DNA from 2 places in the Rhodococcus sp. NPDC003348 genome. Region 2 is predicted to be linked to the other one. Evidence: riboswitches for the same ligand, from Rfam matches in the RefSeq annotation. Region 2 holds a riboswitch; the other holds the start of a gene.

Region 1 (15,400 bases), on a different contig from region 2:
CGGGAACGTGATTTCGCAGAAGTGTCGGGTTCCGTACCTGTACCGATTCGAACTCATGGGCAGCGCCGAAGACGTATTGGCCGTCCGGGACGGCCTCGGACAATTCATGGAGAGTGAACAGTGGCACCGACAATCACCGACGCAGCCCCGGCTGGGAGTGTAGAACGCGCTACGGCACGACCCGATGCGTCCGCGGGGGAGCTCGACTACCACGCGTTGAACGCGATGCTCAACCTGTACGGCCCGAACGGCGAGATCCAGTTCGACAAGGACCGTGAGGCGGCGAACCAGTACTTCCTCCAGCACGTCAATCAGAACACGGTCTTCTTCCACAATCAGGACGAGAAGCTGGACTACCTGATCAAGGAGAACTACTACGAGCGTGAGGTTCTCGACCAGTACACCCGCAACTTCGTCAAGGAACTGATCGACCACGCCTACGCGCAGAAGTTCCGGTTCCCGACGTTCCTCGGCGCGTTCAAGTACTACACCTCGTACACGCTCAAGACGTTCGACGGCAAGCGTTACCTGGAGCGGTTCGAGGACCGGGTCTGCATGGTCGCGCTCACCCTCGCCGCCGGTGACGAGAAGCTCGCGACGCAGCTGGTCGACGAGATCATCTCCGGCCGCTTCCAGCCGGCCACCCCGACCTTCCTCAACTCCGGCAAGAAGCAGCGCGGCGAGCCCGTCTCCTGCTTCCTGCTGCGCATCGAGGACAACATGGAGTCCATCGGCCGCTCCATCAACTCGGCGCTGCAGCTGTCCAAGCGCGGCGGCGGAGTTGCGTTGCTGCTCAGCAACGTTCGCGAGCACGGTGCCCCGATCAAGAAGATCGAGAACCAGTCCTCCGGTGTCATCCCGATCATGAAGCTGCTCGAGGACTCGTTCTCGTACGCCAACCAGCTCGGTGCCCGGCAGGGTGCCGGTGCGGTGTACCTGCACGCGCACCACCCGGACATCTACCGCTTCCTCGACACCAAGCGGGAGAACGCGGACGAGAAGATCCGCATCAAGACGCTGTCCCTCGGCGTGGTCATCCCGGACATCACGTTCGAGCTGGCGAAGAAGAACGAGGACATGTACCTCTTCTCGCCGTACGACGTCGAGCGCATCTACGGGGTGCCGTTCGCGGACATCAACGTCACCGAGAAGTACTACGAGATGGTCGACGACAAGCGGATTCGTAAGTCGAAGATCAAGGCGCGCGAGTTCTTCCAGACCGTCGCCGAGCTGCAGTTCGAGTCCGGTTACCCGTACATCATGTACGAGGACACCGTGAACCGGGCCAACCCCATCAAGGGCAAGATCACCCACTCGAACCTGTGCTCGGAGATCCTGCAGGTCTCGACGCCGTCGGAGTTCAACGACGACCTGTCCTACAGCAACATCGGCAAGGACATCTCCTGCAACCTCGGGTCGCTGAACATCGCGAAGGCGATGGACTCGCCGGACTTCGCGAAGACCATCGAGGTCTCCATCCGGGCGTTGACCGCGGTCGCCGATCAGACCTCCATCGACTCGGTGCCGTCGATCAAGAAGGCCAACGACGAGGGCCACGCGATCGGTCTCGGGCAGATGAACCTGCACGGCTACCTCGCCCGCGAGCGGATCCACTACGGATCCGAGGAGGGCATCGACTTCACGAACATCTACTTCTACACCGTGGTGTACCACGCGATCCGCGCCTCGAACGAGATCGCGAAGGAGCGCGGCACGTACTTCGCGGGCTTCCCGGACTCGAAGTACGCATCGGGCGAGTACTTCGACAAGTACACCGATCAGGTGTGGGAGCCGGCCACCGATCGGGTGCGTGCACTGTTCGCCGATGCGGACGTGCACATCCCGACCCAGGACGACTGGCGTGAGCTCAAGGCGTCGGTGCAGAAGCACGGCATCTACAACCAGAATCTGCAGGCCGTCCCGCCGACCGGGTCGATCTCGTACATCAACCACTCCACCAGCTCCATCCACCCGGTGGCGTCGAAGATCGAGATCCGCAAGGAAGGCAAGATCGGCCGCGTCTACTACCCGGCGCCCTACCTGACCAACGACAACCTGGAGTACTACCAGGACGCGTACGAGATCGGGTACGAGAAGATCATCGACACCTACGCCGCGGCCACCCAGCACGTGGACCAGGGCCTGTCGCTGACGCTGTTCTTCAAGGACACGGTCACCACCCGCGACGTCAACCGGGCGCAGATCTACGCGTGGCGCAAGGGCATCAAGACCCTGTACTACATCCGCCTGCGGCAGATGGCCCTCGAGGGCACCGAGGTGGAGGGTTGCGTCTCGTGCATGCTGTGAGGCCCGCTAACGATATTTCGAACGGAGTGAGGACATCGTGAGCCAGAAGATCAAGCTGATCGACCGCGTCTCGGCGATCAACTGGAACCGCGTCCCCGACGAGAAGGACGCCGAGGTGTGGGATCGCCTCACCGGCAACTTCTGGCTGCCGGAGAAGGTCCCGGTGTCCAACGACATCCCGTCCTGGAACACCCTCACCGCAGGCGAGAAGCAGCTCACCATGCGGGTGTTCACCGGCCTGACGCTGCTCGACACCATTCAGGGCACCGTCGGCGCCGTCAGCCTCATCCCGGACGCGCTGACCCCGCACGAGGAGGCGGTGTACACCAACATCGCGTTCATGGAGTCGGTGCACGCCAAGTCGTACTCGAGCATCTTCTCGACGCTCTGCTCGACCCGTGAGATCGACGACGCGTTCCGCTGGTCGGAGGAGAACCCGAACCTGCAGCGCAAGGCCGAGATCGTCCTCGAGTACTACAACGGCGACAACCCGCTCAAGCGGAAGGTCGCCTCGACGCTGCTCGAGTCCTTCCTGTTCTACTCCGGCTTCTACCTGCCGATGTACTGGTCCTCGCGGGCCAAGCTCACCAACACCGCGGACCTGATCCGGCTGATCATCCGCGACGAGGCGGTGCACGGCTACTACATCGGCTACAAGTACCAGCGCGGGCTCGAGCAGCTCACGCAGGAGGAGCGCGACGACCTCAAGAACTACACGTTCGAGCTGCTGTTCGAGCTGTACGACAACGAGGTCGAGTACACGCAGGACCTCTACGACGAGGTCGGTCTCACCGAGGACGTCAAGAAGTTCCTGCGCTACAACGCCAACAAGGCGCTGATGAACCTCGGCTACGAGGGGCTGTTCCCCAAGGACGAGACCGACGTCAACCCGGCGATCCTGTCGGCACTCTCCCCGAACGCGGACGAGAACCACGACTTCTTCTCCGGGTCCGGCTCCAGCTACGTCATCGGCAAGGCAGTCAACACCGAGGACGAAGACTGGGACTTCTAGGTCCCGGGCCTCGCGCCGCTCTCTCCATCCCGACCGACCGAATGTGGGATTCGTTCAGTTCAACTGACCGAATTCCACATTCGGTCGTTGGCGGTAGGTGCACTTCAAACGCGACCAGAACCGGTCTAGCGTCGAACCTGGCGAATTCTCACCTATCGCTAGGAGGCGGCGATGAGCGGTCGAGTGGTGCACTTCGAGGTCCCGTTCAGTGACGGGAACCGGGCACGGGCGTTCTATCGGGAAGCGTTCGGCTGGACGCTCACCGAGATGCCGGAGCTCAACTACACCGGCGTCGCGACGGGGCCGGTCGCGGAGACCGGCATGCCTGCCGAGCCGGGCTACATCGGCGGCGGCATGTTCGAGCGGGAGCCGTCGTTCCCGCAGGGTCCGGTGATCACCATCCACGTGGAGAGCATCGACGACGCGCTCGCGAAGATCACCACACTCGGCGGGGAGCCGGTGGGGGAGAAGACGGTGGTCGGGGAGATGGGCTTCGCCGCCTACTTCAAGGACCCCGAGGGCAACGTGATGGGACTGTGGGAGACGAAGTCCCCGTGACCGTCAGCGGCTGAACCAGGTCTCCCGATCCCCGCGCAGGGCCTTCTCGATCCGGCCCATCGAACTGTCGTTCAACGGCGAGGGCAGCGCATCGGGGGAGAACCAGCCGACCTCGAGGTTCTCCTCGTCGGCGGGATGCGGCCTGCCGCCGGTGTACCGGGCCACGAAGCACAGGTCCAGGTACTGGGCCCGGTCGCCGTTGGCGTGCGTCAACGGCGGCGTGACGTCCACGCTGGACAGCCGGACCAGTTCGACCTCGACGCCGGTCTCCTCGCGAATTTCCCGGACGATCGCCGTGGCCGGTTGCTCACCCGGTTCGAGGATCCCGGACACGATCGCCCAGCGGCCGTTGTCGGACCTGCGGGCCAACAGGATTCGCCCGCCCTCGTCGAGGACCACCGCGCTCACGCCGGACAGCCACAGCGGGGCGTGTCCGATGTGAGCGCGCAGTTCGGTGATGAACTCGGGGACGGGCATGTCAGTACCGGAATGTGACGGGTGCGGCCTGCTGACCGGAGTAGGGCAGCAGGATGGACGGCGCCAGTGGCACCGCGAATCGGGCCGGCACGTCGGTGAACCCGGTGCCACCCGGGCGGGCCGGAAGATCCAACTGGGCGAACCGGATTCGGGTCATCGCGTCGGTGCCGACCATGTTGCCGTCGGAGGTCTCGGCGGACAGGAAGGTGCCGTGGTCGGTGAACTCGATCCACGGGTCCGTCAGCGCGATCTCCGCCAGGTGGAACCGGGTGAACGAGACCACGGTGCCGCGGTACCGGACGGTGCCGAGACCGGTCGCCGGATCGACGTCGGCACCCTCGAGTTCGAACCCGAACCGGCCGTCGCCTCGGACCGAGGCGCCGTCGCTGCCGACGACCGAGCCCTGGGTGGTGGTCTTGATCAGGTCCGTGTATCCGGGCGCGATTCCCCACAGCAGGTCCTGGGCGGGTGCCACCGGGGCGTTCGCTCCGGGCGACGGATCGAAGGTGACCGGGACGGACAGTTCCTCGGCGGCGTTGACGGCGTCGGCCGCGGCATACGTGTACACCCCGTACACCGCGTCGGGCGTGGTGGTCGCGGGCTTCTTCACGGTGAGCGTGGCGGTGAACGAGCCGTCGTCGGCGAGCGGCACCCACTGCTGGCGGATGGTGCGCCGGAAGTCGAACGGGGCGTCGGGGACCCGGTTCAGGGCGTCCTCGGACATCACCCACGCGGTGGCCGAGCGCTGCTGCCCGACCCGGGACTCGGCGGGTGCGCCCTCCGACGGTCGCCAGTGCGGGGCGAAGGCGCCGAACGCGACGAACGTGCCGTGCGGCACGCCCGGCGGCACCGGGACCGGCAATCCGCTGGTGTTCGCCTGCGGGTCGAATCCGGTGCCGCGCACCACGATCCGGTCTCCCTCGTGGACGGCGGTGTTCCCGAGTGGGGTGATGCCGTCGGCGCCGAGGAGCTCGATGTGCGCACTCGCCGCCGGGGCGGGGGTGGCGGACACCGCGGGCGCGGTCGGCGCCGACCCGATCAGTGCCCCGCCGAGCGCGGCGACCAGCAGCCGGGACCTAGTTGACGTAGCCATTGAGTGATGCTTCCAGATCGTCGAGGATGCCGCGGGCGGCCACCACGCCGATGCCCGTCATCCAGATCTCGTCGTCGACCTTGAACACGCGCCCGTCCTTCACGGCGCCGAGGCCCTGCCACAGTCCGCCGTTCATCACCTCGACGCCCTGGGTCTGGGCCTCGTCGCCGAAGAAGCTGACATAGATGACGTCACCCTCGGCCTTCGTCAGTTCCTCTTCGCTGATCTCCGCGAAGCGACGGTCCTTGGCGCCCTCGAGGCGCTGGAACGGGGGACGCTGCACGCCCGCGTCGGCGAGAACCTGACCGGAGAAGCTCTCCGGGCCGTACACCCGGATCGATCCGGGCCGGAACCGGACGATCGACGCCTGGGTCTCCGAGGCGCTGAGCGACTTGCCCGTCTCGACCGCCGCGGTCTGGTACTCGTCGAGGAGCCGGTGGGCGTCGGCGCCGCGGCCGAGGGCGGTGCCGTCCAGGAGGAAGTTGTCCTTCCAGGTGATGCCGACCTTCTCGGTGTAGACCGTCGGGGCGATCGCGGCCAGGCGCTCGTACGCCTCGGGGGCCCGGAACTTGGTGCCGAGAATCAGGTCCGGCTGCAGCGCCGCGATCTTCTCGAAGTTCGGTTCCTGCAGGGTGCCCACCAGTTCGACGCCCGCGATGGTGGGGCCGAGGTACTTCGGCTGCGATCCGATGGCGTCGGCGGCGGCCGCGCCGACGAGCCGGTCCTGCAGGCCGAGTGCGCACACGGAGTCGAGCTTGTCGGTGTCGAGGACCACGATCCGCTTGGGGTCGGCCGGGACCTCGGTCTCGCCGGCCGCGTGCGTGACCTTGCGCACCGTGCCGGTGACACCCGCCGGGTCGACGGGGGCGGTCGGACCGCACACGTTCTCGGTGTCGCGGTCGTTGCCGAGCACGCCGGCGCCTGCGACGTTGGTGGTGCTGCGCACGATGGTGCTCGCGGCGTCGTCGGTGTCGGAGCCGCCGCACGCGGTCAGGACCAGGGCGGTCGCCGCCAGCAGGGCGACAGGGGCGGTGCGGCGGGCGAGGGTGGGCTTGCGCATGTGAACTTCTGTCCTCTCGGGGTGGGGCACGACGAGACTATCCGCGCTGCGGGTCGACCCCGAAGGCCTCGGCGAGGTCGCCGACGGTGACCGCATCGCCGGCGTACTCGGTGCGGGTGTCACCGGGACGGTCGGGCAGCCCGTCGGCCCGGTGTGTGACATATCCCATTCGATCGGTTGCGAGGATGTCGGGTTAGGCAAGGGAAACCTTAACGATCGATCGGGTTGTCCCTGTGTCGTGAGGTCGGTGCGCCGACCGTCCGCGGTGCGTCCGGCGCGGTCCCGGCCGGGAGTGTGGGTCCCCGGCGCGTCGCGGGGCCGCCGCCGTCGTCCCTGGTCAGAGGAGAACAGATGGCGGGAACTGACACGAAGTACGACAGTGGGTAGGACCGGCTCCGCGGATCGCGGGGCGACGGTCTACGATTCCTCAGAGCGCAAGCCATGAGGATGTTCGTCTCGCAGCCCGAGATGGACGTCCTGAGCGAGCCTGCGGAGCGACCAAGGGCACATTCAGGAGGATCAGTGACTGCCGTAGCGCCCCAGCCAGTCCCAGAGCTAACGGCCAAACGGCCGTTCCCGGCGAGACTGGGACCCAAGGGCTCGTACATCTACAAGATGATCACCACTACGGATCCCAAGGTGCTCGGGATCATGTACATGGTGACGTCGTTCGCGTTCTTCCTCATCGGCGGTCTGATGGCCCTGCTGATGCGTTCGGAGCTCGCGGTCCCGGGTCTGCAGTTCCTGTCGAACGAGCAGTTCAACCAGCTGTTCACCATGCACGGCACGCTCATGCTGCTGATGTACGCGACGCCGATCGTCTTCGGTTTCGCCAACTACATCCTGCCGCTGCAGATCGGCGCCCCCGACGTCGCGTTCCCGCGTCTGAACGCCTTCAGCTACTGGCTGTACCTGTTCGGCTCCACCGTCGCGACCGCAGGCTTCATCACCCCGGGTGGTGCCGCCGACTTCGGCTGGACCGCATACGCGCCGCTGACCGACGCGGTGCACTCGCCCGGCGTCGGCGCCGACCTGTGGATTCTGGGCCTTGGCGTCAGTGGCCTCGGCACCATCCTCGGTGGCGTGAACATGATCACCACGGTGGTGTGCCTGCGCGCCCCCGGCATGACCATGTTCCGGATGCCGATCTTCACCTGGAACATCCTGGTGACCAGCGTCCTGATCCTGCTCGCCTTCCCGCTGCTGACCGCGGCGCTGCTCGGCGTGTTCGTCGATCGCCAGTTCGGCGCTCACCTCTTCGACCCCGCCAACGGTGGCGTCATTCTGTGGCAGCACCTGTTCTGGTTCTTCGGCCACCCCGAGGTGTACATCATCGCGCTGCCGTTCTTCGGCATCGTCTCGGAGATCTTCCCGGTCTTCTCGCGCAAGCCGATCTTCGGTTACAGCGGCCTGGTGTACGCCACCCTCGGCATCGCGGCCCTGTCCATCGCGGTGTGGGCGCACCACATGTACGCCACCGGCGCCATCCTGCTGCCGTTCTTCTCGTTCATGACGTTCCTGATCGCGGTCCCGACCGGCGTGAAGTTCTTCAACTGGATCGGCACAATGTGGAAGGGGCAGCTGACATTCGAATCGCCGATGCTGTTCTCCGTCGGCTTCATCGTCACGTTCCTCTTCGGTGGACTCTCGGGCGTCCTGCTCGCCAGCCCGCCGATCGACTTCCACGTCAGTGACACGTACTTCGTCATCGCGCACTTCCACTACGTGCTCTTCGGCACCATCGTGTTCGCCACCTACGCCGGCATCTACTTCTGGTTCCCGAAGATGACCGGACGGATGATGGACGAGCGCCTCGCGAAGTGGCACTTCTGGCTGACGTTCCTCGGCTTCCACACCACCTTCCTGGTGCAGCACTGGCTCGGCAACGAGGGCATGCCGCGTCGCTACGCCGACTACCTGCCCTCCGATGGCTTCACCACGCTGAACACGGTCTCCACGATCGGCGCGTTCGTCCTCGGGGCCTCGACGCTGCCGTTCCTGTGGAACGTCTTCAAGAGCTACCGCTACGGCGAGGTCGTCACCGTCGACGACCCGTGGGGCTACGGCAACTCGCTCGAGTGGGCCACCACCTGCCCGCCGCCGCGGCACAACTTCACCGAGCTGCCCCGGATCCGCTCCGAACGCCCGGCGTTCGAGCTGCACTACCCGCACATGGTCGAGCGGATGCGCGCCGAGGCGCACGTCGGCCCCGGCCACAAGCACGCCACCGCGGTCCTGGAGGACGCGCACTAGGCGTCGCACACGCGTGACCACGAGGCCCCGCCCGAGATTCGGGCGGGGCCTTTGGTTTGCCACGCGAGCACGATTGGCACAATGAATGGCGATACCCGTGGCTGCGCCCGCGGGATGGAGGGAGATTCTCGGTGGGTTCGGATGCCTCGATGAAGTCGGGGACCACGGTTCTGGTCACGGTGACGGGTAAGGACCGGCCCGGTGTCACCTCGGTGCTGCTGGCCGCGCTGTCGCGCCACCAGGTCAGCCTGCTCGACGTCGAGCAGGTGGTCATCCGTGGACGGTTGACGCTCGGTGTGCTCGTCGAGTGCCCGGCGGACCCGGAGGCGCTGCAGGAGGCGCTCGAGGACGCCATGGCCACGGTCGGAATGGCCGTGGACGTCGAGATCGGCGCCGACGCCGGGGATCGTGTCGCGCCGTCGACGCATGCCGTCGTGGTGCTCGGCAGCCCGGTCACCGCCCGCTCCTTCAGTCACATCGCGCGGGAACTGGCCAAGCAGGGCGCCAACATCGACTCCATTCGTGGCGTCGCCGACTACCCGGTGACCGGCCTCGAACTGATGGTCACCGCGGCCGACACCAGCGGCGAGACGGACGGACGGCTGCGCACCGGGCTCTCCGAGCTGGCGATGGTCGAGTCCGTCGACATCGCCGTGGAACGGGCCGGGCTCGCGCGCCGGGCCAAGCGGCTCATCGTGTTCGACGTCGACTCCACCCTCGTGCAGGGCGAGGTCATCGAGATGCTCGCCGCCCACGCCGGCGTCGAGGACAAGGTCCGCGAGGTCACCGAGTCCGCGATGCGCGGCGAGATCGACTTCACCGAATCCCTGCACCAGCGGGTGGCGACCCTCGCGGGTCTCGACGCGTCGGTGATCGACGAGGTCGGCCGGGCGCTGGAGCTGACCCCCGGCGCCCGCACCACGATCCGGACGCTGCGCCGCCTCGGATTCCACTGCGGCGTCGTGTCCGGTGGATTCCGTCAGGTGATCGAAGGTCTCGCGCACGAGCTCGAACTGGACTTCGTCGAGGCCAACACCCTCGAGATCGTCGACGGCAAGCTCACCGGACGGGTTGTCGGCGACGTGGTCGACCGGGCCGCGAAGGCCGTCGCGCTGCGCAAGTTCGCCGCCCAGGTCGGTGTGCCGCTGGAACAGACCGTGGCAGTCGGAGACGGCGCCAACGACATCGACATGCTCAATGCCGCCGGTCTCGGTGTCGCGTTCAACGCCAAGCCCGCGCTGCGCGAGGTCGCCGACACCGCGCTCTCGCACCCGTTCCTCGACGCGGTGCTGTTCGTGCTCGGTGTGACCCGCGACGAGGTCGAGGCAGCCGACGCCGTCGACGGGCTGGTGCGCCGAGTGCCGCTCTGATGGTGCCCGAACTCGACGCCCATTTCGCGGCCCGGCACGCGGTCCTCGCGGCGGGTTACGGGCACCGGCCCGACCCGGACGATCCGGCGCAGGTGCTGGCGATGCCGCTGGTGCTGCACATCCCGAAGGTCGACCCGCCCGCTCGGAGTGCGCTGCTGGAGGCGGCGGCCGCCGCGACCGCAGCGCTGTGCCTCGACGAGCGCGTCGGGGTCGGACCGGACGGTGAGGCGGGGCCGTGGCGGCGCGACTACCTCGCCTGGACCGACGCCCGGATCCGGAAGGTGGCCCGTCGCGCGCGCGGTGCGCAGTGGTTGGCCGCGCAGGATGTCGACGGGGTGACCGTGGAGGTCGACGGTGCGCAGGCCCGGGCCTTCGTGCCAGGACCGGTCGGCGCCCTCGACACGCGGATCCGCAAACTGCAGATCGGGGGCACCGATCTCGACCACGACGACCCGGGCGACCCCGTCGCAGGCGTGCCGGTGCTGTGGTTGAACGCCGAACTCGGAATGACCGTCGGCAAGGCCGCCGCCCAGGTCGGGCACGCGGCGATGCTGCTGGCCGGTGCCATGAGCGCCCGGCAGGCGGCGGAATGGGCCGCGAACGGCTTCCGCTGCTCGGTCCGCGACGCCGACCCGCAGCGCTGGTCCGCGTTGGCCGCGGAGGTCGACGCCGGACGGGCAGTGGCGGTACGTGACGCCGGATTCACCGAGGTCGCACCCGGGTCGATGACGGTCATCGCCGTCCTCTGACCCGTCCGGCCGGGGAGCGGCGTCCTAGCCCTCGAACCTCCGGTCGACCGCCCCGGCGAAGTCGACCGTGCCCGGCAGTTCCCCGGCCGCGGTGAACGCGTCGGCGATCTCCTGCTCGGAGGCCACCACGGCATCGGTCAGTGGAATCGGCTGCTTGATCGACCGGGTCCAGGTGGTTCGCGACGCGTCGGGGCTGATCGAGGTGAGTTCGGCGTACTTCGCGGACCATTCGTCGAGGTTGTCCTGCGACCACGCGGTCGCCGCGGCGTAGCGGCCGAGGAAGTCGTCGACGGCCGCGGTCTTGCCCGGATCGTCGAGGGCGGCGCCGGACGCGGCCCAGAAGTTGTAGCCGTTGGCGGCCTGGTCGGCGGTCGCGATCACCCGCGCGCCGGATTCCTTCTCGGCGATCGCGGTGTACGGATCCCATGTCGCCCAGGCGTCCACGTCGCCCTTGGTCAGCGAGGTGTATCCGTCGGCGGGGGAGAGGAACACCGTCTCGACGTCGGTGCGGTCCAGACCCGCCTTCTGCAGCTGCAGCAGCAGGTTCGCGTGCGCCGAGCTGCCCTTGAACGTCGCGATCTTCTTGCCCTTCAGATCCGCCACCGACGTCGCCGGGGAATCCTTGCCGACCAGGATCGCGTCGCCCTCACCGGTCGCCTCGAGCGCTCCGACGATCTTGATGTCCGCCTTCGACGCGGCACCGAAGATCACCGGGGTGTTGCCGGTCTGGGCGAGGTCGATGCCGCCGGCGCTCGCGGCCTCGATCAGCGGCAGTCCCGCGGTGAACGAGGAGAACTCGATCTTGTAGGGCAGGTTCTCGAGCTGTCCCGACGCGCGCAGCAGAACCTCGATGGAGGTGGCCTTCTGGTCACCGACCTCGAGGGTGACGGTGGACAGGTCCACCGGTCCGGTCGCTGCCGCTTCGGTGGCGTCGCCGTCGGATCCGCCGCACGCGGTGAGTGCCAGCGCGGTGGCGGTGATCGCGGCCAGTCCGACGAGTCGTCGACGGCCGAAGGTGCTGAGTTTCATTGGGTGTGGTCCTGTTTCGGTGAGGAGCGGTCGGCGGTGGGAAACGGCGGCGGTGGAGTCGGGCTCAGGTGGGTACGCCGAGCAGTTCGAGCAGTCGGGCGGAGTACTCGGCGGTCTCGGCGGTGGCGCGTCTGCGCGGGCGGGGCAGGGCGATCGGCACCTCGTGGGCGATGCGGCCGCCGTCCAGAATCAGGGCCCGGTCGGCCAGTGCCACCGCCTCGGTCACGTCGTGGGTCACGAGGAGGACGCCGAATCCGTGCTCGGTGAACAGGCCGAGCAACAGGTCGTGCACCGAGAGCCGGGTCAGCGCGTCCAACGCACCGAACGGCTCGTCGAGCAGCAGCAGCGTCGGTTCCGCGACCAGCGCCCGGGCCAGGGCTGCTCGCTGCGCCTCGCCGCCGGACAGCGTCAACGGCCACGCGTCCCGGCGATGCCCGAGACCGACCTCGCCGAGCACCCGGGCCGCCCGGTCACGGCGTCCCGGACCACGGCGGGGGTCGGGCAGGCCGAGTTCGACGTTCGTGGTCACGTCGAGCCACGGGACCAGCCGGGGTTCCTGGAAGACGACGGTGGGGTATCCGTCGGTGGTGACCTGCCCCTCGTGGTCGCCGGACAGGCCTGCCAGGGCCCGCAGCAGAGTCGACTTGCCCGATCCGCTGCGTCCGAGCAGGGCGACGATCTCGCCGCGGCGGATCTCGAGGTCGATCCCGTCGAGTACGGGCCGGCCACCGAAGTTCTTCCGCAGACCGGTGACTCGGGCGGCCGGAGCCGTGGACACCGGTGAGGCGGTGATGGTGTCTGTCATGACGTGGTCCTCCTCAGGCCGCGGCGGGCTGCCAGCGCAGCGCCCGCCGCTCCAGCCCGCGTACCAGTGCATCCGTGACCAGCCCGAGCAGTCCGTACACGAGCAGTCCGAAGATGACGATGTCGGTGCGCAGGAACTCGCGCGCGTTGTTCACGATGTACCCGAGACCCTTGCCGGCGTTGATCTGCTCGGCGACGATCAGCGAGAGCCATGCCACGCCGAGGCTCTGACGCAACCCGACCAGGATGTGCGGCAGCGCACCGGGGATCACCAACCGGCGCAGCCGCTCGGTCCGGCTCAGCCGCAACACCTGGCCGAGTTCGAGGAGCTTCGGGTCCAGCTGGCGGATCCCGGCAAAGGTGTTGAGGTACAGGGGAAATGCAACGCCGAGCGCGATGAGGAAGACCTTGGGTTCCTCCCCGATGCCGAACCAGATGATGAACAGCGGGATCAGGCCGAACAGCGGTACGGTTCGTAGCATCTGCAACGGCGGATCCACGATGTACTCGCCGATCCGGCCGATACCGGCGACGACGCCGAAGCCGACGCCAAGCACGGCGCCGAGCGCGAACCCGATCAGGACCCGCTGCCCGGACACGAGCAGGGCGTCGGTCAGCGCGCCGGAACGAAAGACCTCGACGCCGGCCTCGAGGATCACCGACGGCGCGGGCAACACCCGCTCGGACAGCAGTCCGGTCCGGCTGCCGATCTGCCAGACGAGCAGCAGCGTGAGCGGTGCAAGCGCCCGCAGCAGACCGTGGCGGCGGTGGTGCGCCTGCGACCCGGCGGACGGCGCAACCGGCGCCTCTGCGGCAGTGGTCACGGACAACGGAACCCCCTCTGATGGCCCCGCACACGGCGGGTCAGGGCGTCATGGTGCGCGGGCGGGCCGACGTCGGGAAGGTTTGGAATCAGCGCGAGCGATACCGTCGCGCAGCCGGGTCGGCTCGGGGTGGGCAGGCGGGTCGGCTCGGGTTGGGCAGCCGGGTCGGCTCGATGGGCGCAGCCGGGTCGGCGTTCTTGTGGGGCAGGGGGCGGCTTGGACTGCGCCGTGACGACGGCCTAGTGTGAGCGTCGTCCATCCAGCACGGGAGCCCTGGCGTCGTAGGGCTGAGAGGGAGCACGGCTGCTCCGACCGTCACACCTGATCCGGGTCATTCCGGCGTAGGGAGCAGTGCGATGTCCGTCGTACCGACACGTCCGTCACCGGGGTCGGCTCAGGCCGAGCCGTCCTTCACCCTGGACGAATCACCAACCCGCACCCTGGGATTCGGCGCGCAGGTCGGCCTGTGGGGCAATCTCGGAATCTCCCTGCTGCTGCCGGTCGCTGCGACGTTCGCGGTGCTGCAGGGACAGTCGCTGCTCGCCACGCTGCTCGCGGTGGTCGTCGGTGCGCTGATCGGGTCGGCGTTGCTCGGGCTGTGTGCGGCTGCCGGCGCCTCGGTCGGCGCCCCCGCGATGGTGATGATGCGCGGCTTGCTCGGTACCCGGCTCTCCGCGCTGCCGACGGTGCTGAACCTGGTGCAGTGTGTCGGTTGGGCGACCTTCGAGGTGTTCGTGATCGCGGAGACCGCGGCCCGGCTGACCGGGTGGCAGCGGTGGCCGTTCGTGCTGCTCGGCGGTGTGCTGGCGACGGTGATGGCGCTGTACCCGCTGCGGGTGGTCAAGATCCTGGCCCGGTATGCGGTCTGGGCGGCGCTCGCGTCCACGGTGTACCTGCTGGTGAACGTGCTGATGAAGGATCTGCCGTCGCTGACCGAGGGCAGCTTCGCCGGGTTCTGGACCAGCGTCGACCTGGTGATCGCGATGCCGATCTCCTGGGTTCCGTTGGCAGCCGACTACGCCCGGCACTCGCGGTCCCCACGGGCGGCGTTCCTCGGCGCCACTGTCGGCTACGGCGGCGCCACGGTCGCCTTCTTCGCGCTCGGCGTCCTGGCGTTCGTCGCGTTCGGGCTCGAACCCGGCTTCGAGGTGATCGGCAGCCTGCTGGTCCTGCCGCTGGCGGGGGTTGCGCTGCTGATCCTGCTCGTCGACGAGGTCGACGAGGCGTTCGCGAACATCTACTCCACCGCGATCAGTGCGCAGAACCTGCGACCGAACCTGGACCGCCGATTCCTCGTGATCGGGGTCGGCGTGGTCGCGACACTGCTCGCGCTGACGGTCGACGCGTACAGCTACGAGCCGTTCCTGTTCCTGATCGGTGCCGTGTTCGTGCCGCTGACCGGAACCTTCCTGGCGTCGTTCTACCTGCTCCGGCGCGGCCACTGGGACGTGTCGGCCCAGTCGCCCACCCGCTGGGTGATGTTGGTGCCGTGGGTCGCCGGGTTCGTCGTCTACCAGCTGGTGACGCCGACCTACTTCACCGGCTTCGGTGCCGGCTGGACGCGCTGGTGGACGAATCTGCAGTCGTCGCTGGGGATCCCGGCCTCCGGCTGGTCCGCGTCGCTCGCCGCGTTGGTGGTCGCCGCCGGGCTGGCGTTGCTGCTCGGCCTGATCGACAAGCGAAAGGTGGTGCGGGCGTGACTCTCTCGTCCCGACTGCAGGAGAAGGGGCGGGCGCTGCTCGCGGAGCAGCTCGCCCACCCCACGGTCGTGGGGATCGCGCGCGGCGACCTGGATCCGGCACTGTTCCGCGGCTGGCTCGAGCAGGACTACCTGTACCTGCTCGACTACACCCGGGTGTTCGCG
Region 2 (15,400 bases):
GTCTCGTCGCGGGGCACGTCGATGGCCGCGCCGCACGTGTCGGGTGCGGTGGCGGCCTTCCTGTCGGTGCGCCGCGAGTTCATCGGTGACCCCGAGGAGGTCAAGCGGGTGTTCGTGGAGTCCGCGACGTCGCTCGGCCGGGACGCCAACTGTCAGGGCGCCGGCCTCGTCGACCTGATGCGGGCGATGCAAGCCGTGTGAGGGAAGTTCGCACCGCATCCGACGAGAGGAACGCAGATGTCCGAGCCCATTGGTGGAAAGCCGTACTGGAACATTGTTTTCGACAAGGAGGGAGACGTCGACCGTGCCACCGTGGAGACCGTGGTCCGGGAGGCGGGCGAAGCGGGACTGACCGATCTGGTGTTCTTCTCGCACGGCTGGAACAACGATCGGCGGGTTGCGGACAGGCTCTACCACGCCTGGTTCGATCTGCTTGCGCCCCAACTACGGGACGGGGCAACCCGGAAGGCAGGTCTGGTCGGGCTGTTCTGGCCGTCGGCGCGGTGGAGCGACGAACCGATCCCGGATTTCGAACCGGCGGCCGGTCCGTCACACACGGAGGGAGGGGCGGCGTTGCAGCAGCGCACGACGGTGTCCGCCGGCGACCCCGAACTGGACCCGGCCGACGTCGCGCAGCTCGAATCGATGTTTCCGGAGGGAGCGCCGCAGCTGCACAGAATCGCCGAACTGCTCTCGGCCCCACCGGATCCCGACGCCGTCGACGAGCTGTTCCTGCAGTTGCGGTCGTTCGCCGAGAACACCGCCGGTGGGTTCGACGACGGTGAGAGTGACGGCGCGGTGATGCCGGGAATGCTCGCCGCGGACAACGATCCGAGGACGGTGTTCGACGACTTCGTCGTCGCGCTGTCCGATTGCGGGGTGGAGTTCGACTCGGACGAGGTCGGTGGAGCTGCCGGCCTCGGAGACATGGTGCGCACGGTCTGGAACGGCGCGAAAGAGGCGCTGCGCCAGTTGACGTACTACGAGATGAAGAATCGCGCCGGCGTCGTGGGCCAGCGTGGGCTCGGCCCGCTGATCGGCGAGCTGCACGACCGGTTGCCGGGTCTCCGGGTCCACCTCGTGGGGCACAGCTTCGGTGGGCGCGTCGTGTCGTTCGCGCTGGCCGGTCTCCCCGAGCACCTGGACCCCTCGCCGGTGAAGTCGGTGACGCTGCTGCAACCGGCCTTCTCGGCGTTCGCGTTCGCCGACCGACTGCCCTTCGATTCCGGGCGCAGCGGCGCGCTCGCCGGCAGGGCCGCGCGCGTCGACGGACCGATCTCGGTGTGCTACTCGAGCCACGACTCGGCACTCGGGGTGCTTTACCCGATCGCCTCGGCCGTATCGAGATCCGACGCGGCCGCGGCCGAGGACGCCAGGTCCCGGTGGAGCGCCCTCGGCGCGGTGGGTGCGCACGCCACCCCGATGGTCACATTGGGAAAGGTCGACTCCGACTACCCGTTCGACGCGGGCCATCTGCTCAACATCGACGCCTCGGAAATCGTCAAGGCGGGACGGCCGCCCTCAGGAGCCCACAGCGACATCGTGCACGAGGAACTCGCCTGGGTGGTCGCGCGGGCCGGTGGGCTGGCAGGTCGATAGCCGCTCGGGTGGCGGCAGTGCTGGGCCCGCGCATCGCCCCACCGGTCAGAAACCCCGGGGCGGCACTGGGATCGGTATCGGTGGATCCACGTCCCGGTGCACCGGAAAACTCCTGCGGCCGTGCAGGAGACTTTCTCCCTTCGCCAGCGACAGGTCCAGGGTCACGGCCCCGGCCACACAGTCGACCCCCGCGATCGCGCCATTCTTGACGGCCAGCGACGTCTCGCCCATGTCGAACGCGACATCGAGATCGAATTCGATCGTGCCGGCCTCGGTCCCGTCGATGAGCACCGCGACCTCCGGATGATGCTCGGAAGTGACGTGATACGGCTTGGCGAGCGTCACGACCACGTCCTTCTCCGGCGCGGCGAGGGTCTGCCGGGCGGCGTCGGTCAGGGCGCGATACCTCGCCAGTCCCGTCAGGAGCAGCGGATGCGGGTCCTGGTCGAGGAACCGCAGCGCGGCCTCGAGGACACGCGAGTCGAGGAGACGGCACGCAGATCGCGGCAGCGGCTGCGCGCTCCGCACCCGACCGGACACCAGTCCGTCCGCGGGCACCTTCGGCCGCATCCGGCCGGTGAGCACGTTGTCGGGTGCGTGTTCGAACACTGCCGTGCGCAGGCTCGTGTCGTTGTCGTGGTCAGTCCCGGTCATCGTGATCCTCCTCGAACATCTGGACTCCGGCATCGTCGCGCGGGTCCAGTCGAACCGTGTGGTCCGGCGCCTCGTCGGCCCGTTCCGCCGCGATCGCGGCGGGGCCCAGGGTCGGCCGGGTGTCGGCGTGTGCGTTCACCCACCGGCGGCCCCGGCCGGCCCGGGTGGTCACCACCACCGCTGTGGTGGAGACGGACGCGACCGCGGCCAGGGCGAGGGCGCCGACCTGTGGTTCGTCGTCGTTCGAATCGGGCGCGGGCCCCGTGGTGGTCGGGGGCAGGGAGGGCAGGGCGCCCGTCGGCGGGCCGAGCCTCGTCGCGACGGTGGTCGGCCCGGGCTTCGGGATCGATGGTGGCGGCGTCGTTCGCGCGGGGACGCCCGGTGCCGGTGGCCTTTCGGGGCCGGGCCTTTCGGGGCGGGGGCGTTCGGCTGCCGGCTTCGAGGCCGACGTCGTCGGTGTCGGGGCGCCCTCCGAGCTGGAGATCCTCGGAGGCGGAGGCGGAGGCGGAGGCGGAGGCGGAGGCGGTGGAGGGGGCGGCGGTGGAGGCGGTGGCGGGGGCGGTGTCCAGGTCGGGATCGTCGGAGGTGTGTAGCCCGAGGTCGGACACAGGTCCGGATGCCGCTGGCAGAAGTTCACCAGGTCGCCCGGGCTCGGGTATCCGCCGTCCGGGCCCGGGATGCTCACGCCCGGGTCCACCACCGCGGCAGCAGCAGCCGGCGCGAGCAGGAGCAGGGCCGGGATCGGGGCAGCGGCGGCGAGCCGGACCGCGAACCGCCGGACCGAGCGACGCCGGGAAAGGGTGCTCCACGGGCATCGGGTGGTATTCCGGATGCGCGTGTCGTCGGGTGACATGGTGGGCCTCGCTGGTCGTGGACCGAAGGATCGGACACGGTCGACGGTGCCACTCGGGGATCGTCCCGCCATGCGTAGCCGGCTACCCGAATCCGGGTGGGCGCATCGGGAGGGATTACGCGGTCACGCCCTAGTCTGGTCGCATGGCACCCGCAGCGGCAGTCTCGAGCGTCTACATCGCCTCCCCGGAGGGCGACACCGGCAAGTCGACGATCGCGCTGGGCGTGCTGCAGATGCTCTGCGGGTCGACCGCCCGGGTGGGGGTGTTCCGGCCGATCGCGCGCTCGACCGACGAGCCCGACTACATCCTCGAACTGCTGCTCGAACACACCACTGCGGACCTGGCCTACGACCAGTGCCTCGGCGTCACCTACGAGCAGGTGCACGAGGACCCCGAGCTGGCGATCGCGGAGATCGTCTCGCGATACCACGCGATGGCCCGGTACTGCGACGCCGTGGTGATCGTCGGCAGCGACTACACCGACATCGCCAGCCCCAGCGAGCTCGAGTTCAACGCGCGGATCGCCGTGAACCTGGACGCACCGGTGCTGCTGGCGTTGCGTGGGGCGGGCCGCACCCCCGACGAGGTGTACCAGCTCGGGCAGATCTGTGCCGCCGAGTTGCGTTCCCAGCATGCGCATCTGGTGGGTGTCGTGGTGAACCGGTGCGAACCGGAGGATCTCGATGCGGTGGTGGTCGCGTTGGTTCCGATGCACGTACCGGTGTGGAGTCTGCCGGAGATCCCGCTGCTGGTGGCGCCGACGGTGGCCGAACTGCAGAACGCCATCGACGGGGAGCTCTACAGCGGCGACGTCGAACTGCTGCAACGGGAGGCGCTGCAGGTGATGGTCGGGGGGATGACCGCCGAGCACATCCTCGAGCGGCTCACCGACGGCATGGTGGTGATCTCCCCGGCGGATCGGTCCGACGTCCTGCTCGCGGTGGTCAACGCCCATGAGGCGGAAGGATTCCCGTCCATCGCCGGGATCATCATGAACGGCGGACTGCGGCCGCACCCCGCGATCGCGAAGCTGATGGCCGGCCTGCGCCCGAGCCTGCCGATCCTGACGACCGACCTGGGCACCTTCGACACCGCGTCCGCGGCGGCACGTACCCGTGGCCGGGTCGCCGTCGGCTCGCAGCGCAAGGTGGACACCGCACTGAGTCTGATGGAGCGGCGCGTGGACTCCGCGGACCTGCTGGCGTGGCTGCAGGTCGAACGTCCGGAGGTGGTCACCCCACAGATGTTCGAGTACCAACTGATCGAACGCGCTCGCGCCGATCGACGGCACATCGTGCTCCCCGAGGGGGACGACGACCGGATCCTGCGCGCGGCCGGACGGCTGCTGCAACGCAAGGTGGCGGACCTGACCATCCTCGGGGACGAGGCGCTGGTGCGCCGCCGGGCCGCCGAACTCGGTGTCGACCTCGACGGCGCCGCGGTCCTGAATCCGCCGGACTGCGAGTACACCGAGCGGTTCGCGGTCGAGTACGCGCGGCTGCGGGCACACAAAGGCATGACCGTCGAACGCGCCCGGGAGGTGATGACCGACGTCTCCTACTTCGGAACGATGATGGTGCACACCGGAATTGCCGAGGGCATGGTCTCCGGCGCCGTGCACACCACCGCCCACACCATCCGCCCTGCGTTCGAGATCATCAGGACCGAACCCGGGGTGTCGACGGTGTCGAGCATCTTCCTGATGTGCCTGGCGGATCGGGTCCTCGCCTACGGTGACTGCGCCGTGGTGCCCGATCCGACGGCCGAGCAACTCGCGGACATCGCGATCTCCTCTGCGGGCACGGCGGCGCGGTTCGGCATCGACCCCCGGATCGCGATGCTGTCCTACTCGACCGGCGACTCCGGTGCCGGCGTCGAGGTGGACAAGGTCCGCATGGCCACGGCGCTGGTCCGGGAGCGACGTCCGGACCTGTTGGTGGAGGGGCCGATTCAGTACGACGCCGCCGTGGAGCCGAGCGTGGCCACCACGAAGCTGCCGGACTCGCAGGTCGCCGGTCGGGCCACGGTCTTCGTGTTCCCGGACCTGAACACCGGCAACAACACCTACAAGGCGGTGCAGCGCAGCGCCGGCGCCGTCGCCGTCGGGCCGGTGCTGCAGGGGCTGAACAAGCCGGTCAACGACCTCTCCCGGGGCGCGCTCGTGCAGGACATCGTCAACACGGTGGCAATCACCGCCATCCAGGCGCAGGGCATCGCGACGGGGGAGGAGAGCGCGTGAAAGGGTCGGTACTGGTTGTCAATTCGGGATCATCGTCGATCAAGTACCAGCTCGTCGACCCGGACAGTGGGGACGCGCTCGCGGCCGGGTTGGTCGAGCGGATCGGGGAGCCCGACGGTGTGATCACCCACCGCTACCGGGGCGCGGACCGTGAACACCGTGGCCCGATCACCGATCACGCGCACGGTCTGCGGTTGGCGTTCGGCATGTTCGCCGAGGACGGCGTGGATCTGGCCACGGCGGGGATCGCGGCGGTCGGGCACAGGGTGGTGCATGGCGGCGAGGTGTTCTACCGGCCCACGCTCATCACCCCCGACGTACTCGCCGAGATCTCCCGGCTCTCGGCGCTCGCACCGTTGCACAACCCCGCGAACGCCATCGGCATCGAGAGCGCGATGCTCGCCCTGCCGTCCGTGCCGCACGTCGCAGTGTTCGACACCGCCTTCTTCCACACCCTGCCCGCGCGGGCCCGCACCTACGCCGTGGACGCGGCCGTCGCGGCGGCACACGGTGTGCGCCGCTACGGTTTTCACGGCACCTCCCACGAGTGGGTGTCCGCGCGGGTCGCCGAGGTGCTCGGACGCGATCTGACGGAGCTGAACCAGATCGTGCTGCACCTGGGCAACGGGGCGTCGGCGTCCGCCATCGCCGGCGGGCGGGCAGTCGACACGTCGATGGGACTGACCCCGCTCGAAGGGCTCGTGATGGGTACCCGCAGCGGCGACATCGACCCCGGGCTCGTGATGCACCTGCGGCGCAGCGCCGGACTCGACGTCGACGAGATCGACGACCTGCTCAACCGGCGGTCCGGACTCAAGGGGCTGTGCGGCGTCAACGACTTCCGGGAACTGCGCCGCCTGATCGACGAGGGCGACGCCGCCGCGGCGCTGGCCTACGACGTCTACGTCCATCGGCTGCGCAAGTACATCGGCGCCTACCTGGTCGCACTCGGCGGCGTCGACGCGATCACCTTCACCGCGGGTGTGGGGGAGAACGCCGTCGAGGTGCGGGCCGATGCGCTGTCCGGCCTGCACCGGCTCGGCATCGAGATCGACCCCGCACGCAACGCCGTGCGCAGCCACGAACCCCGCGTCATCTCCACCGACGGCTCCGCGGTCACCGTTCTCGTCGTGCCGACCAACGAGGAACTCGCGATCGCCCGCTTCGCCCGGGAGTTCGCCGGCTAGGCGTTCCGGGGATGCCGCGGCTCACCACCAGGTGCGGGGGCGGGTCCGGTTGGCGAGATCGACGAGGGTGTTCCGGTGCGCACGGCTGGACGTGTTGCGGGCCAACGCGCGCAGCACGGTCTCGGTTCCGGCGCGCAGGCCCCGTTCGGTGAACTCGGCGCCGAGGACGGGGCCGCGGTCGCGGTCGGCGACATGGCCGGACAGCACCCAGTCGAGGGCGGTGCCCAGGACCACCGCACGCATCTGCAGCGCTCGGCCCTCGTCGGGCGGCAGCGCCTGCACGCGACCCGCGGCGTCCCGCAGCGCCGCCTCGTCCAGCCTTGCGATCGGTGCCCCCGACAGCCGGGTCAGGGCCGCGGTCATCCGGGCGGTGGAGTAGAGGCGCGACGTCGGCGGGATCTGGTCCAGCGCGGCGACCGCGCCGGCGATGTCGCCCCGGTCGGCGAGCTGCCGGGACAGGCCGAATGCGGCGCTCACCACTCCCCGGTCGGTGCGCCACACCGTGCCGTAGTACTTCTCGGCGAAGGTGCGCCACTGGTGGGGATCGTCGGTGTGCCAGTGCTGCAGGATCAGTTCGGCGGTCGCGGCCAGCGCCAGCTTCGGGGCGATCTCCCCGGGCAGCGCGGCCAGCGTCACGTCGAAGTACGTCATCGCGGCCTCGTACTCGCCGACGAGCAACGCCACCATGCCGCGGTACCAGTCGACCCGCCAGTTGCCGCTCTTCGTCTCGGGGACCGTGTCGAGGACCCGGCCTGCGGACTCCCCGTCCCCGAGGTCGAGGAGGGCCTTCGTCTCGGCGAGCGCGATCTCCGTGGTGAACCCGGGCCCGCCGTCGGCGGTCCGTTCGAGGCCGCCCGCGCGGGCGCGGCGGATCGCGTCGAGGCTCTGGGCCGGTTCGGCGTGCACCGTCGCGGCGATCAACGTGGCACTGGGATCGGACGGATCGATCAGTGGAACGGCCAGCGCGGCAACGACATCCCGCGCCTCAATGGTGCCGTCGTGCTGTCGCCCGTCGAGGTAGACGTCGGTGCCCCGGACCGCCCACTCGGTGCCGAACACGGTGCGTCCGGGGCTGAACACCTCCGACAGGCCGGGGCGTTCCTCCCCGCTCTGCTGGGCCAGCACCTCGCGGAGCACGCCGATCAGTTGCCCCGCGGCCTCGGCGGCGCCGCCGAACCGGCGGTCGGGGTCGGGGTCGGTGGCGCGCAACAGGAACCGGTACAGCGACTCGTGCTCGGCGAGCAGTGGTGCGTCCGCCGGGGCCGGGATACCCGCCCGGTAGTGCCCGTTCTCCGAGGGCATGTTCAGGCACATCACGGCCAGCGTGCGTCCGACGGTGTAGATGTCGGTCGCGACGGTGGGGCCGGTGCGGAGGATCTCCGGGGCCTGGTAACCGGGGGTGCCGTACAGGTAGCCGAAGTCCTCGAGGCCTGCCACCGCACCGAGGTCGATCAGCTTGACCTGATCGTCGGTGATCATGATGTTCTCCGGCTTGAGGTCGTTGTACGCCAAGCCGATCGAGTGCAGGTAGTCCAACGCGGGCAGCACCTCGAGCAGGTACGCGATGGCCTGGTCGACGGGGAGTCGTTCGGGGCGCGGCCGGGCGCGGAGCGCGTCGCGCAGGGAGTGTCCGCCGACGTACTCCATCACGATGAAGCCGACGCTGCTGCCGTCCGGTTCCGGGTGCTCGACGAAGTTGTAGATCTTCACGATTCTCGAACTCTCGACCTCGGCGAGGAACTGCCGTTCGGCCAGCGCAACCGCCTGCGCCTCGGAATCCCCGGAATGCAGCAGGCCCTTGAGCACCACCCATCGGTCGCTGACGTTGCGGTCGACGGCCAGGTAGATCCAGCCCAGCCCGCCGTGCGCGATGCAGCCCTGCACCTCGTACTGGCCGGCCACCATGTCCCCGGCCGCCAGCCGTGGCGAGAAGTCGAACCCGGCGTGGCAGGCCGGGCAGGTGCCCGTGGTGTCGTCGAGTCCTCCGCGTCCCACCGGCTTGCCGCACTTCCAGCAGAACCTCTTGTTCACGGCGACAACGGGTTCCGTCATCACCGCGGTGGAAGGATCGGGCATCGCAACGGACGGGACCTCGACCAGTCCGCCGCCGATCCGACGACGCGCGCTCGTGCGGGTCCGCCCGGACCGGCTGCGCCTGCTGCTGCGCGCCGAGCCCGACCGGCCCGACGTGTCCTCCTCACCGGGGGTGGCGGCGGGGGCCGGCGCGGGCGTCGCCTGCGTGGGCCGTGCTCCCTGGGTGGGCCGTGCGGCCCGAGTGGGGGGCACCTCGTCGGGGGTCTCGCTCATCGCCTCGTTCAGTCCTCGTAGTGCGGCGTCGGAGGTGCGGGAGCGGGACCGATCGTGCCCAGCCAGCGGTTGTGGATGCGCTGCCACGTCCCGTCACCGCGGATCCGCTCCAGGGTCCCGTTGACCTGCCGCACCAGATCGGTGTCCGACTTGTTGACACCGATCCCGTACGGCTCGGAACTCAGTGCGGGGCCGACGAGTTCGAGGTTGGGGTCCTGGGAGGCCAGGCCCGCGAGGATCGAATCGTCGGACGTCACCGCGTCGACCTGACGCTGCTGCAACACCACCAGGCAGTCGCCCCAGTTCGGCACCGACAACACCGTCGCCTCCGGCTGCACCTGCTGAATGCGCTGCAGGTTCGTCGTGCCCGCGACCGCGCACACCCGGCGGCCGGAGAGGTCTGCCGCATCCCGGATGCCGGACCCCTTCATCGCGAGGACCCGTTGCCCGGCTTCGTAGTACACGGTCGAGAACCCCACCTTCGCCCGCCGTTCACATGTGATGGTCATCGTCTTCACGACCACATCGACGGTCCGGTCGTCGAGCGCCGCAACACGATCCGCCGACGAGAGGATGCGGAACTCGATCCGGTCCGGGTCGCCGAACAGGTCACGGGCGACTTCGTGGGCGATGTCCACGTCGAAGCCCTCGATGGTGCCCGTCGCGGGATTGCGGAAGCTGAACAGGTTGCTGCTGGTGTCCAGGCCGACGAGCAGCCTGCCGCGCGCCCGGATCCGGTCGAGAGCGGGTGTCGGCGCGGTGGAGCCCGCCGGTGCCGGGCGCAGGCTCGCGGTCGGGTCGCCGCAGTCCGGGGTGGGAGCGGTCGAGGTGGGCGACGCGGCGATCGCCGCACCCGACGGCAGCGGCGGCTCGAGGTACGTCGACGACGGCTCGGACGAGTCGGGTTCGGCGGTGGTGGCGCACCCACAGACCACCGCGGCGACGGCGACCAGCACCGCCCCCCACCGGCGGGTGGCAGTCCGGCGGCGCGTCACTGGTACTCCCGCAGCCGGGGCCACAGGCCGATCGCCACACCGGCGACCGCCACCGCGGCCAACCCGAGGATGCCCGGCGCCAGGCCGGTCAGCATCGACAGCGCCCGGTCGACACCCCGTCGCAGTTCCGTCCGTGTCTCCCCGATCGCATCGGTCAGCTGGGTGTCGGCGGCGGCGTACTGCGCGGCGGAGCCGTCACCACCCGGTGCGACGGCGACGGTGACGGCCGCCTGCCAGTCGCCGCGGGCGAGCAGCGCCATCAACCGGGTGTGCGCGCTCGCCCATGCCGAGCGGGCTCGGCCCGCGGCCGCGACCTCGTCGGACCCGACCTGCGGACCGACGCGTGCGACGCCGTCGAGCGTCGACCCGAGCTCGTCGAGGTGTCTTTCGAAGTCGCTGTTGTAGCGTCCGGTGAAGTCGCGGCGCACCAGTCCCAGCGTCTCGTCGGCGCGGGCCTGCTGCGCCAGGATCCGCGCGGTGGTCAGCTCGGTCAGCGGCCGCGCGCCGTGGTCGAGCGCGCGGGCGGTGGACGTCGCGGAGACGACCCCGGCGATCACCAGCCACCCCAGTGACGCGGTGACCGCCAGCGACGCCACGATCAGCCCCGCGTTCAGGCGTCGGCGGGTCCGGCGGGCGAGGAGCACGTGTGCCAGCAGCAGCGCGGCCAGGGTTGCCATCAGCAACGCGATCGACAGCCACGGCGGGGTCGCGAACTCGGCCTGGGTCTGCACGACCCGCGCGGCCTGTGCGGCATGCAACTGCTGTGCCAACGGCAGCAGCGTCGACTGCATCATCGTCGACGCCTCGCTCAGGTACGCCGATCCCACCGGATGACCGTCTCTGTTGTTGGTGCGGGCCGTCTCGATCAGACCCGTGTAGACGGGCACCCCCACCGACAGTTTCGCCAGCAGGTCGTGCGAGGCGGTGTCGGAGGTGTCGATCCCCGCGGCGGCGTCGACCAGGTCGGCGCCCGCGTCGGTGATCGCCTGCGTGTAGCGGTCGCGGACGGCGATCGGCTCGACGCCGCCGGACAGGAAGGCCGTCGTCGCCGCGGCATCGGCGATGGACAGCGAGCTGTAGATGTCCTGGGCCGCGAAGGCGAGTGGTTCGACCTCCGACTGCAGGGCGTCGAGGGTGCGCTGCCGGTCCGTGACCTGTGCCGCGGCCACGGTTCCGGAGACCATCGCCGCGATGACCAGTCCGATGCCGAGCATCGTGATCCGGGAAGGGCTGGTGCGCAGCCGCGATCGCAGCCGCGCGGACGGGCCGACCGGATCGCCGTCCGGCCCGGCGCCACGCGGCTGCGTGGAGGGGGCCACCCGTACAACCACCGCGCATCCCTTCGCACCTGGCTCGATCGCCGGACAGAGGGCAGCATATAAGCAGTAACCGTGCTTCGGCTCGATCGACTGGCTAAGTTCGAGGCGCGCGGTTCCGAAGGCGCATGATGCGTCTCGTACCCGGCCCGTCGGCCTGGTACGAGGTGATCCGAGTACACGGGGTAGGTGAGCGAAGTCGATGCGCGGTGACGGGGACGGCTGGGCGAAGAGCGGAGACGGCAGCCGCTACTGGGGACGGTACGGCGCTGCCGGTCTGCTGCTGCGTGCCCCGATGCCCGGCGGCGGGTCGGCCGTGCTGCTCCAACACCGGGCCGCGTGGAGCCATCAGGGCGGAACATGGGCCCTGCCCGGCGGAGCCAGGGACTCGCACGAGACCACCACCCACGCCGCGGTTCGGGAAGCCGAGGAGGAGGCCGGGATCGACTCCGCCCACCTCCGGGTGCGGGCGGAACGAGTCACCGCCCGCGCCGCCGGCGGGGACTGGACGTACACGACGGTGATCGCGGACGCCGAGTTCACACTGGACACCGTGCCGAACGGGGAGAGCACCGAACTGCGCTGGGTGCCCGAGGATCAGGTGACGGACCTGCCGCTGCACCCGGGCTTCGAGGCGAGCTGGCCGGGATTGCGGGCCGCCCCGGTGCGATTGCTCCTCGACACCGCCAACGTCGTCGGGTCGCGTCCCGACGGCTGGTGGCGGGACCGCGCAGGCGCGACCGGGCGGCTACTCGCCGGCATCGCGGCAACCCTGCCGCGGACGATCGAGCTCCCGGACGGCGGGTTCGGTTGGCTGCCGCGGGTCGAGGCGGTGCTCGAAGGTCAGGCCGCGGCCGTCGCCGAGGCGGACGTGCGGGTTCCGGTGCACGTCGCGTCGGGCAGCGGCGACGACACCCTCGCACTCCTCGCGACCGGCCCGGGCGGGGCGACCACCCTGACCGGCGTCGCGGGTGAACTGACCGCCGTCGTCACCGCCGACCGCGGCCTGCGTGACAGGCTGCCGGAGACGGTGCTGCGCTTCTCGCCCTCCACCGTGCTGTCCTGGTTGGACTGACCGCTTCGCCCACCCTCGCCGAGGTTCCCTAATGTCACATTGGGTATCGCCAAGTGAGCCAATGTGACATTAGGGAACAGCTGGCGAGGGGGGAACGGGGTCAGCGGGCGGCGGCGGCGTTGCGGTCGAGGGCGTCGGCGAGGGAGCGGGCCGCGGCCTGCGGATCGCGGGCCTCGGTGATCGCCCGCACCACGGCGACCCGGGTGGCGCCCGCGTTCAGGACTTCGGGCAGGCGCTCCTCGTCGATGCCGCCGATCGCGAACCACGGCATCGTCGGATCCGACTCGGCGACCTGGCGGACCAGCTCGAGACCGGAGGCGCTGCGGCCGGGCTTGGTCGGGGTCGCCCACACCGGACCGGTGGCGAAGTAGTCGACACCTTCCTCGATCGCGGCGAGCTGCGCCTGCGCGCGACTGCCGGTCGAGCGGCCGATCACCACGTCCGGCCCCACGATCTCGCGCGCATAGTGCACCGGCAGGTCGCCCTGCCCGAGGTGCAGCACGTCGGCCCCGGACGCCAACGCGAGGTCGGCGCGGTCGTTGACGGCGAGCAGTGCACCGTGTCGTCGGCACGCGGCCGCCAGTTCGGCGAGCGCCGCCAGCTCCTCGCGGGCCTCGATCCGGCCGAACTCGCGTTCGCCTGCCGAGCCCTTGTCACGGAGCTGGATGATGTCGACACCGCCGGACAGGACGGCGTCGGCGAACTTCGCCAGGTCGCCGCGCTCCCGTCGGGCGTCGGTGCACAGGTACAGGCGCGCGGTGGCGAGGCGTTCGCGCGGTGTCGGGTGATGACCGGCTTGCGAGGTGGGCACGGGGCCAACGGTAGTCTCTGGGTGAACGAAAGTGACACGGGAGTCCCGGCGAACGCGGGGCTGAGAGGGGGCTCGCGAGCCCCGACCGTCAGACCTGACCCGGATCATGCCGGCGCAGGGAGTGAGGTGGAGTGGTGAACGGAACCGTCGCGGTGGTCGGTGGCGGCGTGATCGGACTGTCGATCGCGTGGCGCGCGGCCCGGTCCGGGTGGGCGGTGACCCTGCACGACCCGGCCGTCGGGTCGGGGGCCTCGTGGGTGGCGGGCGGCATGCTCGCCCCGCTGTCCGAGGGCTGGCCCGGCGAGGACGAGGTGCTCGCCGCCGGGGCCGCGTCCCTGGACCGGTGGCCGGGGTTCGGGGCCGAACTCGAACGGGCGACGGGCGAGACGCTGTTCACCTCGCAGAGTTCGATGACCGTCGCGCTGGACGCCGCCGACGCGACGGACCTGCGCACCGTCGCCGAGTGGCTCGACGGGCGCGGCTACCGGCTGGACCTGTTGACCCGCGCGCAGATCCGGGAAGCGGAACCGTCCCTCGCCCCGACGATCAGGCTGGCGCTGCTCGCCGCCGCGGAGTTCGCCGTCGACAACCGCGCGCTGGTGCGGGCGCTGCGGTCCGCGTGTGCGGCCGCCGGGGTGACGTTCGTGGCCGAGGCCGTCGCGGACGTGGACGCGCTGCCCGCCGATCAGGTGGTACTCGCCGCAGGCACGGCCGCGGCGCGGCTGTGGCCGGGGCTGCCGGTGCGACCGGTCAAGGGGGAGGTGTTGCGGCTGCGGTATCGGCCCGGCGTGGCGCCCGCGCCGAGCCGGACGATCCGCGCCAGCGTCCACGGCAGGCCGGTGTACCTGGTACCCCGCGGCGACGGACTGGTCGTCGGCGCCACCCAGCACGAGTCCGGTGACGACACCGCCGTGACCGTGGCCGGGGTCCGGGACCTGATCGCCGACGCGCAGGCCCTGATGCCCAGCATCGGCGAGTACGAACTGCACGAGACTGCCGCGGGTCTGCGCCCGATGAGTCCCGACAACCTGCCGATCCTGGGCCGGGTCACCGACCGGGTGGTGCTCGCCGCCGGGCACGGCCGCAACGGCATCCTGCTGACCCCGCTGTCCGCGGACGCGGTGGTCGCCGAACTGAACGGCACGCCGCTGCCGGAGGCGACGTCCTGTCGCCCGGAACGCTTCGGCACACTGGTTTCGACGCACGAATGAGGAATCGATGACAGACATGGTGAACATCGGGATCACCGTCAACGGCGAGGACCACCAGCTGTCCGAACCGACGACGGTGGCGCAGCTTCTCGCCCGTCTCGGCCTGCCCGAGAAGGGCATCGCGGTCGCGGTGGACGGTGCCGTCGTCCCGCGCGCCACGTGGGACCGCGTGGTCGAAAAGGGTTGGGAGATCGAGATCCTCACGGCGGTGCAGGGTGGGTGACCAGCTGACGATCGCCGGTCGCACCTTCGGGTCCCGGCTGATCATGGGGACCGGCGGTGCCGCGAACCTGACGGTGCTCGAGGAGGCGCTCGTCGCGTCCGGTACCGAACTGACCACCGTCGCCATGCGCCGGGTCGATGCCGCCGGTGGCACCGGCGTGCTCGACCTGTTGCGTCGGTTGGACATCGCGCCGCTGCCGAACACCGCCGGTTGTCGTGGTGCGGCGGAGGCGGTGCTGACCGCGCAGCTGGCCCGGGAGGCTCTGGAAACCGACTGGGTCAAGCTCGAGGTGATCGCCGACGACCGTACCCTGCTGCCCGATGCCATCGAACTGGTCAGTGCCGCAGAGCAACTCGTAGACGACGGCTTCACGGTGCTGCCGTACACGACCGACGACCCGGTGCTGGCGAAGCGGCTCGAGGACGTCGGTTGTGCGGCGGTGATGCCGCTGGGCGCACCGATCGGCACCGGGCTGGGCATCTGCAACCCGCACAACATCGAGATGATCGTCGAGGCGGCGGGGGTGCCGGTGATCCTCGACGCCGGCATCGGCACCGCCAGCGACGCGACCCGTGCGATGGAACTCGGCTGCGACGCAGTGCTGCTGGCGACCGCGGTCACCCGTGCCAAGGATCCGGCCCTGATGGCGTCCGCGATGGCGTCGGCCGTCACCGCCGGGTACCAGGCGCGGCGGGCCGGCCGGATCCCGAAGCGGTTCTGGGCGCAGGCGTCGTCACCCGAACTATAGGATTTTCGTCCGCCGCGCGGCCTGCCGGACGGGTCGCGCGGCGGTAGTCTCGACAACGTGAACGAGCAGCAATCCGGTCACGCACATCCTGACGGGCAACGAGCCGACGGGAACTTCGAGCTGGCCGCACCCGAAACCATCGACGTCACCCCGGAGATCGACGAGATCGGCGAGCTGCTGC

Evidence for each region. A riboswitch is a leader RNA that binds a small molecule or an ion and turns the genes downstream of it on or off. The one in region 2 is predicted to bind thiamine pyrophosphate.
Region 1: linked by a shared signal. The riboswitch ahead of ACWDU4_RS04815 (purine-cytosine permease family protein) and the one ahead of thiO (glycine oxidase ThiO) in region 2 are both predicted to bind thiamine pyrophosphate.

The regions. Positions count from the first base shown of each region.
Region 1 is NZ_JBSFRT010000005.1:46,981-62,380, forward strand. It holds gene nrdI (class Ib ribonucleoside-diphosphate reductase assembly flavoprotein NrdI) at 1-163, shown strand, start outside; gene nrdE (class 1b ribonucleoside-diphosphate reductase subunit alpha) at 121-2,307, shown strand; gene nrdF (class 1b ribonucleoside-diphosphate reductase subunit beta) at 2,357-3,319, shown strand; gene ACWDU4_RS04760 (VOC family protein) at 3,491-3,877, shown strand; gene ACWDU4_RS04765 (NUDIX hydrolase) at 3,881-4,354, opposite strand; gene ACWDU4_RS04770 (HtaA domain-containing protein) at 4,356-5,447, opposite strand; gene ACWDU4_RS04775 (ABC transporter substrate-binding protein) at 5,431-6,507, opposite strand; gene ACWDU4_RS04780 (hypothetical protein) at 6,545-6,676, opposite strand; gene ctaD (aa3-type cytochrome oxidase subunit I) at 7,030-8,760, shown strand; gene serB (phosphoserine phosphatase SerB) at 8,910-10,130, shown strand; gene ACWDU4_RS04795 (aminoacyl-tRNA hydrolase) at 10,130-10,879, shown strand; gene ACWDU4_RS04800 (ABC transporter substrate-binding protein) at 10,904-11,908, opposite strand; gene ACWDU4_RS04805 (ABC transporter ATP-binding protein) at 11,973-12,713, opposite strand; gene ACWDU4_RS04810 (ABC transporter permease) at 12,727-13,542, opposite strand; TPP riboswitch at 13,791-13,901, shown strand; gene ACWDU4_RS04815 (purine-cytosine permease family protein) at 13,893-15,236, shown strand; gene ACWDU4_RS04820 (TenA family protein) at 15,233-15,400, shown strand, end outside.
Region 2 is NZ_JBSFRT010000058.1:7,884-23,283, forward strand. It holds gene ACWDU4_RS25965 (S8 family serine peptidase) at 1-201, shown strand, start outside; gene ACWDU4_RS25970 (serine-threonine protein kinase) at 238-1,599, shown strand; gene ACWDU4_RS25975 (hypothetical protein) at 1,645-2,253, opposite strand; gene ACWDU4_RS25980 (hypothetical protein) at 2,240-2,425, opposite strand; gene pta (phosphate acetyltransferase) at 3,250-5,346, shown strand; gene ACWDU4_RS25990 (acetate kinase) at 5,343-6,533, shown strand; gene ACWDU4_RS25995 (tetratricopeptide repeat protein) at 6,555-8,840, opposite strand; gene ACWDU4_RS26000 (glutamate ABC transporter substrate-binding protein) at 8,849-9,835, opposite strand; gene ACWDU4_RS26005 (hypothetical protein) at 9,832-11,154, opposite strand; gene ACWDU4_RS26010 (NUDIX hydrolase) at 11,354-12,226, shown strand; gene thiE (thiamine phosphate synthase) at 12,327-13,037, opposite strand; TPP riboswitch at 13,064-13,175, shown strand; gene thiO (glycine oxidase ThiO) at 13,172-14,248, shown strand; gene thiS (sulfur carrier protein ThiS) at 14,256-14,471, shown strand; gene thiG (thiazole synthase) at 14,464-15,219, shown strand; gene ppk2 (polyphosphate kinase 2) at 15,340-15,400, shown strand, end outside.